Linked DNA regions of Cupriavidus necator. Each later gene encodes a partner of the first gene's protein in a complex. Links are inferred from orthologs where the notes say so. Each region holds a gene or a part of one and is shown in the gene's direction. Other genes may lie near its edges.

Evidence for each region. The genes of interacting proteins can lie anywhere in the genome.
Region 2: the proteins of scpA (region 1) and meaB are in contact, whole or in part, in a crystal structure (PDB 8DPB), measured with the Methylorubrum extorquens proteins. The link is inferred for Cupriavidus necator from one-to-one orthologs. Residues at the interface, in SOR27001.1 of Methylorubrum extorquens: Glu577, Glu578, Asn579, Asp580, Gly581, Arg582, Arg583, Arg585, His596, Ala604, Ser605, Ala608, Asp609, Gly611, Phe612, Asp613, Val614, Asp615, Ile616, Gly617, Pro618, Leu619, Glu625, Arg628, Gln629, Val631, Glu632, Asn633, Asp634, Glu661; in SOR26638.1 of Methylorubrum extorquens: Arg20, Ala21, Ala24, Arg25, Thr28, Ser32, Arg33, Arg34, His37, Thr98, Gly99, Gly100, Ser101, Ile102, Leu103, Lys106, Thr107, Ala110, Ala113, Ile114, Asp115, Arg116, Ala118, Phe119, Ile120, Arg121, Pro122, Pro124.

What each region holds. Positions count from the first base shown.
Region 1 is NZ_CP066018.1:3,443,706-3,447,758, forward strand. What follows is about bases 572-3,570. They hold scpA (methylmalonyl-CoA mutase), read left to right. Parts: upstream 572-1,031; coding sequence 1,032-3,110; downstream 3,111-3,570. Other genes in these bases: I6H87_RS16160 (Pnap_2097 family protein), read left to right, coding at 572-1,035; I6H87_RS16170 (DUF4438 domain-containing protein), read right to left, coding at 3,303-3,570. Outside these bases: I6H87_RS16155 (MSMEG_0569 family flavin-dependent oxidoreductase), read left to right, coding at 1-197; more of I6H87_RS16160, read left to right, coding at 199-571; more of I6H87_RS16170, read right to left, coding at 3,571-4,053. UniProt on the Escherichia coli protein: Catalyzes the interconversion of succinyl-CoA and methylmalonyl-CoA. Could be part of a pathway that converts succinate to propionate.
Region 2 is NZ_CP066019.1:2,002,225-2,005,750, reverse strand. What follows is about bases 1-2,999. They hold meaB (methylmalonyl Co-A mutase-associated GTPase MeaB), read left to right. Parts: upstream 1-1,048; coding sequence 1,049-1,951; downstream 1,952-2,999. Other genes in these bases: I6H87_RS28050 (ABC transporter substrate-binding protein), read left to right, coding at 2,431-2,999; I6H87_RS28055 (hypothetical protein), read left to right, coding at 1,989-2,324; I6H87_RS28065 (CaiB/BaiF CoA transferase family protein), read left to right, coding at 1-1,052. In the rest of the region: more of I6H87_RS28050, read left to right, coding at 3,000-3,526. UniProt on the Escherichia coli protein: Binds and hydrolyzes GTP. Likely functions as a G-protein chaperone that assists AdoCbl cofactor delivery to the methylmalonyl-CoA mutase (MCM) ScpA and reactivation of the enzyme during catalysis.

The sequences.
Region 1 (4,053 bases):
TCGAAGTGCCGGTGTTCAACGGCCGCGGCTATCCGGGCCACGAACGTGGCGTGACCGCGCACGCCGGCCTGTACTTCCTTGGCCTGCCCTGGCTGCACACGTGGGGATCGGGGCGATTCTCCGGCATCGCGCGCGACGCCGAGTACCTGGCCGCCCTGATCGCCGCAGGCCGGGGCGACACCGCGCTGGCCGCCTGACATGGAAGCCGTCGTCTCGCGCCATGTGGCCGGCATGCCCCAGTTGGCATACACCGGCCTGTCAGAGAACTGGCTGCTGAAGACCTGCGGCGACCTGCACTGGCGCCTGCTGGCCGCCGGCGCCGGCCTGGGGGTGCCGGACTTCCGCGATGCCGAGGGCAATCCGGTGTATGCGGCGTTCACCGCGATCCGCGTGCGCGACGCCGCGCCGCAAACGGTCGGCGAGCACGCCGGGTTCAGCATCGGTTCGCACATCGTGCCAGCGGGTGGCGTGAAGCACCTCAGCGAACATGCGGTCGACATGCATGGGGACTGCCGCGCCAGCGTGACGATGCTGTCCACCTTCATCCGCCGCACGCGTGACCGGGACAACCGCTCGGTCGTGCGCACCATGCCGACCGTGGCCGCGCAGTGGGCCGGCGCCGGCCCGTCGGCACAGGCGGCGGAACTGTCGCTGCTGGCACGGCGTTTTCGCGGCGGGGATTGGGGCATGCATCTCGGGCTCGATCAGGCCCGGCATCGCGTCTGCCACGCCGCCGAGTACCTGCCGTGCCCCTGCAACGACTTCAATGGCGCCGACCTGCTGTACTTCGCCAGCTTCCAGGCCATGGTCGATCGCGCGGAATGGCAATGGCGCCGCGACGCGGATCCGCCCACGGTGTTCGCGCGGGACCTGTTCTTCCATGGCAACGTCAATGTCGGCGAGTCGCTGGAGCTGATCTTCTCCGCGCTGCGCGAGGACGAGGAAGGATTGACGCACTGGTGTGAGATCCGGCGCAGCCGCGACGGCGAGAAGATCGCAGATGTGGTCACGCAGAAGCGGTGGAGGCAACGATGAACGCGAAGCGGGATGACCCGGCAGGCGCCCTTGAGCTGAAGCCGGTCTACGGGTCCGGCGACCTGACTGGTCTTGGCCACCTGGGCGGCATGCCCGGCGAGGCCCCGTTCGTTCGTGGCCCCTATCCCTCCATGTACCGCGGCAGGCCATGGACCATCCGCCAGTACGGGGGATACGGCGACGCCGTGACGTCGAACCTCGCCTATCGCGAGGCCCTGAAGCAGGGCGCGCAGGGCTTGTCGGTGGCCTTCGACCTGCCGACCCATCGCGGCTATGATTCCGACGATCCACTGGCGCAGGCCGATGTCGGCATGGCCGGCGTGGCCATCGACTCGGTCGACGATATGCGGCGCCTGTTCGATGGCATTGCGTTGGACCGTGTGTCGGTATCGATGACCATGAGTGGTGCGGTGCTGCCAGTACTGGCAGCGTTCCTGGTCGCGGCCGAGGAATCGGGCGTCCCGTTCGAACAGCTGCGCGGCACCATCCAGAACGACATCCTCAAGGAGTTCATGGTCCGGAACACCTGGATCCATGCGCCGCAGCCGTCGCTGCGCATCGCCACCGACGTGGTCGAATGGCTGGCCGCGCATGCGCCGAAGTTCAACGGCATGTCGATCTCGGGCTATCACTTCCAGGAAGCAGGCGCCGATCCGGTGCTGGAACTGGCACTGACACTGGCCAATGCCAGGACCTATGTCGGCCTGCTGCGAGAGCGCGGCCTTGATGTCGATGCATTCTGCGGCGGACTGAGCTTCTTCTTCGGCGTCGGCAAGCCATTCTTCGTCGAGATCGCCAAGCTGCGCGCCGCGCGGCTCCTGTGGCACGACATCGTGTGCGAGCTGGGCGGCACCAGCGCGCGCGCCACCGCCATGCGCATGCATTGCCAGACTTCGGGCTGGACCCTCGCCGCGCAGCAGCCGCTCAACAATGTCGCGCGCACCACGATCGAGGCGATGGCCGCGATCTTCGGTGGTACGCAGTCGCTGCATACCAACGGCTTTGACGAGGCATTGGCTTTGCCGGGCGCGCAGGCCTCGCGGCTGGCCCGCGATACGCAGCTGATCCTCCAGCATGAGTTTGGCCTGTGCGACGTGGCGGACCCGTGGGCGGGCTCCTACCTGATCGAGTCGCTGACCGGCCGCATGGTGACGGAGGTTCGCGCGGTGCTGGCGCACATCGACGCTGAGGGTGGCATCCTGGCAGCCCTTGAATCCGGCTGGGTGCAGCGGCGCATCCACCAGAATGCGCTGCGGACGCAGGCTCGGCTCGATGCGCGGGAAGAGGTCGTGGTGGGTGTCAACCGCTACCAGGAGCCCGACGACAATGGCCAGGAATGCCTGGAGATCGACGGTACCCAGGTGCGCGTGCAACAGGCACGCCGCCTGGACGCGCTGCGCAGCCGCCGCGATGACGCCGCGGCCAGGCATGCGCTGGCGGCGCTGACCGAAGCGGCCAGGCGCGGCGGCCGCAACCTGCTAGCCTGTGCGATCGATGCCATGCGTTGCCGCGCCACGGTCGGGGAATGTACCCGGGCCCTGCTCCAGGTCTGGCCGCGCCATACTGTCCGGGCGTCCTACGACGTTGCGCTGTACGGCACGGCTCGCGCTGGCAACACGGAATGGCTGGCGGCCTGCGAGTGCGTCAGTGCGCTGCGCGAGCGGCTTGGCCGTGCGCCCCGGATACTCGTGGCCAAGCTCGGCCAGGACGGCCACGACCGCGGTGCGAAAGCGGTGGCGGCCGGGCTTGCGGATGCCGGGTTCGTCGTCGAACTGACGCCGCTGTTCCAGTCGGCCGAGGCGGTTGTATCTGCCGCCTGCGATGGCGACTTCGATGCCATCGGCATCTCCACGCTGGGCGGCGCGCATCTGGATCTGCTGCCGGCGCTGCTACACGCCTTGCGGCAGCGTGCGCTCGAAGTGCCGGTCTTCGTCGGCGGCATTGTTCCGGCAGACCACAGGCGCTTGCTGCGCCAGTGCGGCGTGCAGGGGATTTTCGGACCGGGCACGCCGATGGAGATCATCGTGAGCACCATCGTGGCTGCGCTCACGTTGTCGAGGATGCCTACGGCGTAAGCGTGACGTCCTCGATCGCCACGTCGCCCACCAGCATGTAGCCGGGCGCATGCGTGATACACAGCGGCAGCAGCGCCTGCACGGCCGCGGCCAGAGGCGTGCCGCCTGGATGGCGATGCTTCCGCTTGCTGAGATGTCCGACAACCGGGTCGCGACCTTCCCGCGTTTCGTATTTGCACCAGAACCTTCGCCCTACCGCGTGGCGAACGCCAGCCGCGGTGGCGCTTCTGGCACCGCGCAGCGAACGCGCCGGTCGCGCTCCGGCAGTGTCAGCTGGGTACGTGGCGGCGCGGCTCGCCGCACGCCGAGGATTTCGGCTACATTGGCTTGCGGGCGGAGCAGCGGCCGCAGCAGCGAGGCGGGGCCTGTGAGCAGCGGCGTCACGCCCGGGCCGTGCCCGCTGACCGTGCTGTCGCCGTGTACCACGACGCCGATGGTCACGCGGTCATTGGCGTAGCGCGGCCCCCGCCGCGTATCGGCGCCGATGATCGCCACCATGTCGCCGAAGCGCAGGCTGCCCAGACGGTAGCGCTCACGTGCCTGCCGGTCCGACAGCTGGATATCGTAATCCCCGCGCCATGCATTGTTCTTTCCCAGTCCGGAGCCCATGACGCGCGCCGGCACCAGATGCGTGACCGGCGCATGGAGCTGGCCATCGCGCTCCAGCAGGCCCCATCGCGCCAGCAGGCGCGGCGAGCAGTTGAGGACTTCGATTCGGGGGTAGTCGCGGAGTCGTAAGCCCAGTCCATGCGAAAGAACCTGGATGCGGTCGCCGATGCAAAGGCGCACCAGCACCTCCGTGGGAAAGTCCACCAGCACGTGGTTGACGCCGCCGTGCTTGCCCGTCACCACACCAGTCCGGCCCGCGCACGCTCCGTTGACCACACGGGCCGGATTGCCGACGCAGGCATAGGTCAGCAGGGCGCTGTTGGGTCCGTCGCGT
Region 2 (3,526 bases), on another replicon or contig:
TGACCGACCTGGGCGCCGAGGTGATCAAGATCGAGACCCCGGAAGGTGATATCGGCCGCACCATCAGCCCCCATTTCATCGGCCCGCACAATGCCTACTTTGCCAGCCTGAACCGCAACAAGAAAAGCGTGGTGCTCGACCTCGCCAGCGAGGCAGGGACGCTGGCACTCGGGCGGCTGTTGCGGCAATCCCATGCGCTGGTGACCAACCTGCGTCCGGCGGCGGTGCGCAAGCTCGGGCTCACCTACGAGGTGCTGCGCCAGTGGAATGAGCAGCTGGTCTGCGTGGCCGTCACCGGCTACGGCCTTGACGGCCCCTATTCGGACAGCCCGGCATACGACTATGTGATCCAGGCCATGACCGGGGTCATGGCCTTGACGGGAGATCCGGCGGCACCGCCCACCAAGGCCGGCTACTCGGCGGTGGACAACTCGGCTGGCCTGGTTGCCGCAGTGGGCTTGCTTGCGAAGATCGTGCAGGGGCGGGGTGGGCAGGTGGACGTGGCCATGTACGACGTGATGCTGTCACAGCTCAACTACCTTGCCGGGGCCGCCCTGAACGCGGGGGAGACCATCGAGCGGCTGGCCGACTCGTCGCATCCCTACCTGGTGCCCGCACAGATCTTCCCGACCGCCAAGGGCTGGCTGACGCTTTTCATCACCCATGACCGCTTCTGGAAGACCTTCTGCGAGGAGGTGGACCGGCCGGCGTGGACCACGGATCCGCGCTTTGCCACCATGGCGGGCCGCCGCGCGCACCGTGCCGAGGTGATACCCGAGATTGCCGAGGTGCTGCGCTCCGCCCCGGCGGCGCAATGGGTGCGGCGCCTGGGGCCACAGGGCGTGGTGGTGTCGGAGGTGGGCACATTGAATGAGGCGTTGGGCAGCGACATCACCGCTGCGCGCTCGCTGATCGTGGCGCTGGGGCAGGGCGAGTTGCCGCTGCGCGCGGTGGCAAGCCCGATCCGCTTCTCGGATTACGAGCCGAGCTATGGCCTGCCGCCGTTGCTTGACGAGCATCGCGATGAAGTCCTGGGCAAGGTGGCGCCATGAACCCGTCCTCGCTCGACCGGGGCGCGCTGGGCCGGACGCTGACCCGCATCGCCAACGCCACGCCCGCGGAGCTGGTGCAGCGAGCGCAGCGGGATACCCCGCTGCATCCGGCCAGGCGCATCGGCATGACCGGTGCGCCCGGCGCGGGCAAGAGCACCCTGTTGGGCCACCTCGCCATGGCGCGCGCGTCTAAGGGGCGCCTCGGCGTGCTCGCGGTGGATCCCAGCAGTCCCAGGAGCGGCGGCGCCATCCTCGGGGACCGGATCCGCATGGATGAGCTTGGCACCAGCCCGGAACTCTACATCCGCTCGCTGGGCTCGCGCGGCACCTCGGATGGCCTGGCTGACAACCTCCCGGAGATGCTGGATGCGATGGATGACTTCGGCTTTGCCGAGGTGCTGCTGGAAACGGTCGGTGTCGGCCAGACGGAATACGCGGCGCGCGCGCAGGTCGATACGCTGGTGCTGCTGTTGTTGCCGGACAGTGGGGACATGGTGCAGGCGATGAAGGCGGGAATCATGGAAATGGCCGATATCTTCGTCGTCAACAAGGCAGACCTGCCGGGCGCCCAGCGCATGGCCACGGATATCCGGCGCATCGGCGCCATCACGCGGCATGCGCAGGGCGCGTGGGTTCCGCCGGTGCTGCTGACCGCGGCATCGCGTCCCGCCTCGGTCAGTGCTCTGTCCGATGCCATCGACCGGCACCAGGCGTGGCTGGCTGCCGCCGGGCGGCAGGCGGCCTTGCGCAGGCAGCGGGCCCGCTACCGGCTGAAGCGCCTGCTCGAGGTCCAGGTCGCCGAGGTGGTCGCCAATCAGGACGATGAATTCCTGGCCCTGCCACTGCGGCAGCAGCTGTCCCAGGCCTGGACCCAGCTGGGCAAAGCCATTGGCGCGTAGCGCTGCCAGTCCGAACAACGCCGGAGCCGCAAGCACCATGTCGCGCGAAAGAATCAAGGCACTCAAGAAAACCATCCGCACCGCCGGCCGCGCCGAAACCCCGGCGCACCAGGTGCCAGATGTGCGGGCGGCCGCGCTGGCGCTGCTGCGGCACAGCGTCAGGATGCGGCACGAGCGGCTGGCGGTAATCCGCCTGCTGGACGCGATCAGGCTGCGTGCCGACATAGACGGGGAACTGTGGCGCTATTTCGAAACGGTGGAAAGCGTGCGGGCAAATCCGGGGCAGTTGCGCAGGCTCAGGAAAGCGCACCTGTCCGCATTGGCCAGCCCGGCCGGGGCAGAGGCAGCGCCACCAGGCGGGATGCGGGCGTGAACGGATGCAGTGCAATCTGTCGACAGGAGGGGAGATGCGGATAAATAGAAAACGAGTGCCTGAAGGCCGGGCAAGGCGGATCAGGTGGCCGGCTGCGTTGCTGGGCATGGCCGGCCTGGCCCTGGCCGGACCGGCTGCGGCCCAGTTCAGCGACGAGTCGGTGAAGATCGGCGTGCTGGCGGACATGTCAGGGCTTTACTCTGACATGGGCGGCAACGGCCTGGTCGAGGCAGTGCGGATGGCGATTGCGGATGCCGGCGGCGAGATCAACGGCAAGCGCATCGAGCTGGTCCACGCCAACCATGCCGGCAAGCCCGATACCGCGGCCACGCAGGCCCGCGAGTGGTTCGACCGGCAAGGGGTGGACATGATCATCAGCGGGCCCAGTTCCGGCACCAGCCTGGCGGTGGCCAAGGTCGCAGCGGAAAAGCAGCGCCCGGTCATGGTGACCGGCGGCGTGGCGGCGCAGCTGACCAATGAGGAGTGCTCGCCCTATACCATCCACTATCTCTATGACACCGTGGCCCTGGCCAGGGGCACCGGTGCCGCCATGACCAGGCAGGGCGGACGGTCGTGGTACTTCCTGACGGTGGACTATGCCTTTGGCGCCTCGCTGGAGAAGGAGACCGCGGCGGTGGTCACCGCCGGCGGCGGCAAGGTCCTGGGCAGCGTCCGGCATCCTTTGTCCGCCTCCGATTTTTCCTCCTTCCTGCTGCAGGCCAAGGCATCGCGGGCCCAGGTCCTGGGGCTGGCCAACGGCGGCGGCGACACCATCAATGCGATCAAGGCGGCCAACGAATTCGGCATCTCCAGGTCGATGAAGATCGCGGGGCTGATGCTGTTCATCACGGATGTGCACGCCCTCGGCCTGGGACTGACCCAGGGCATCACCCTGACCGAAGCCTGGTACTGGGACCAGAGCGATGACTCAAGGAAGTGGGCAGGGCGGTTCCAGGACAAGATGAAGAAGAAGCCCACCAGCATGCAGGCGGCCAGCTACTCGGCGACACAGCACTATCTGCGCGCGGTGAAGGCTGCCGGCACGGACGCCGCCGCGAAGGTGATCGCCGGCATGAAGGCCACCCGCATCAACGATATGTACGCCCAGAACGGCTATATCCGCGGAGACGGACGCATGGTGCACGATCTGCGCCTGATGGAAGTGAAGAGCCCGGCTGAATCACGCCAGCCGTGGGACTACT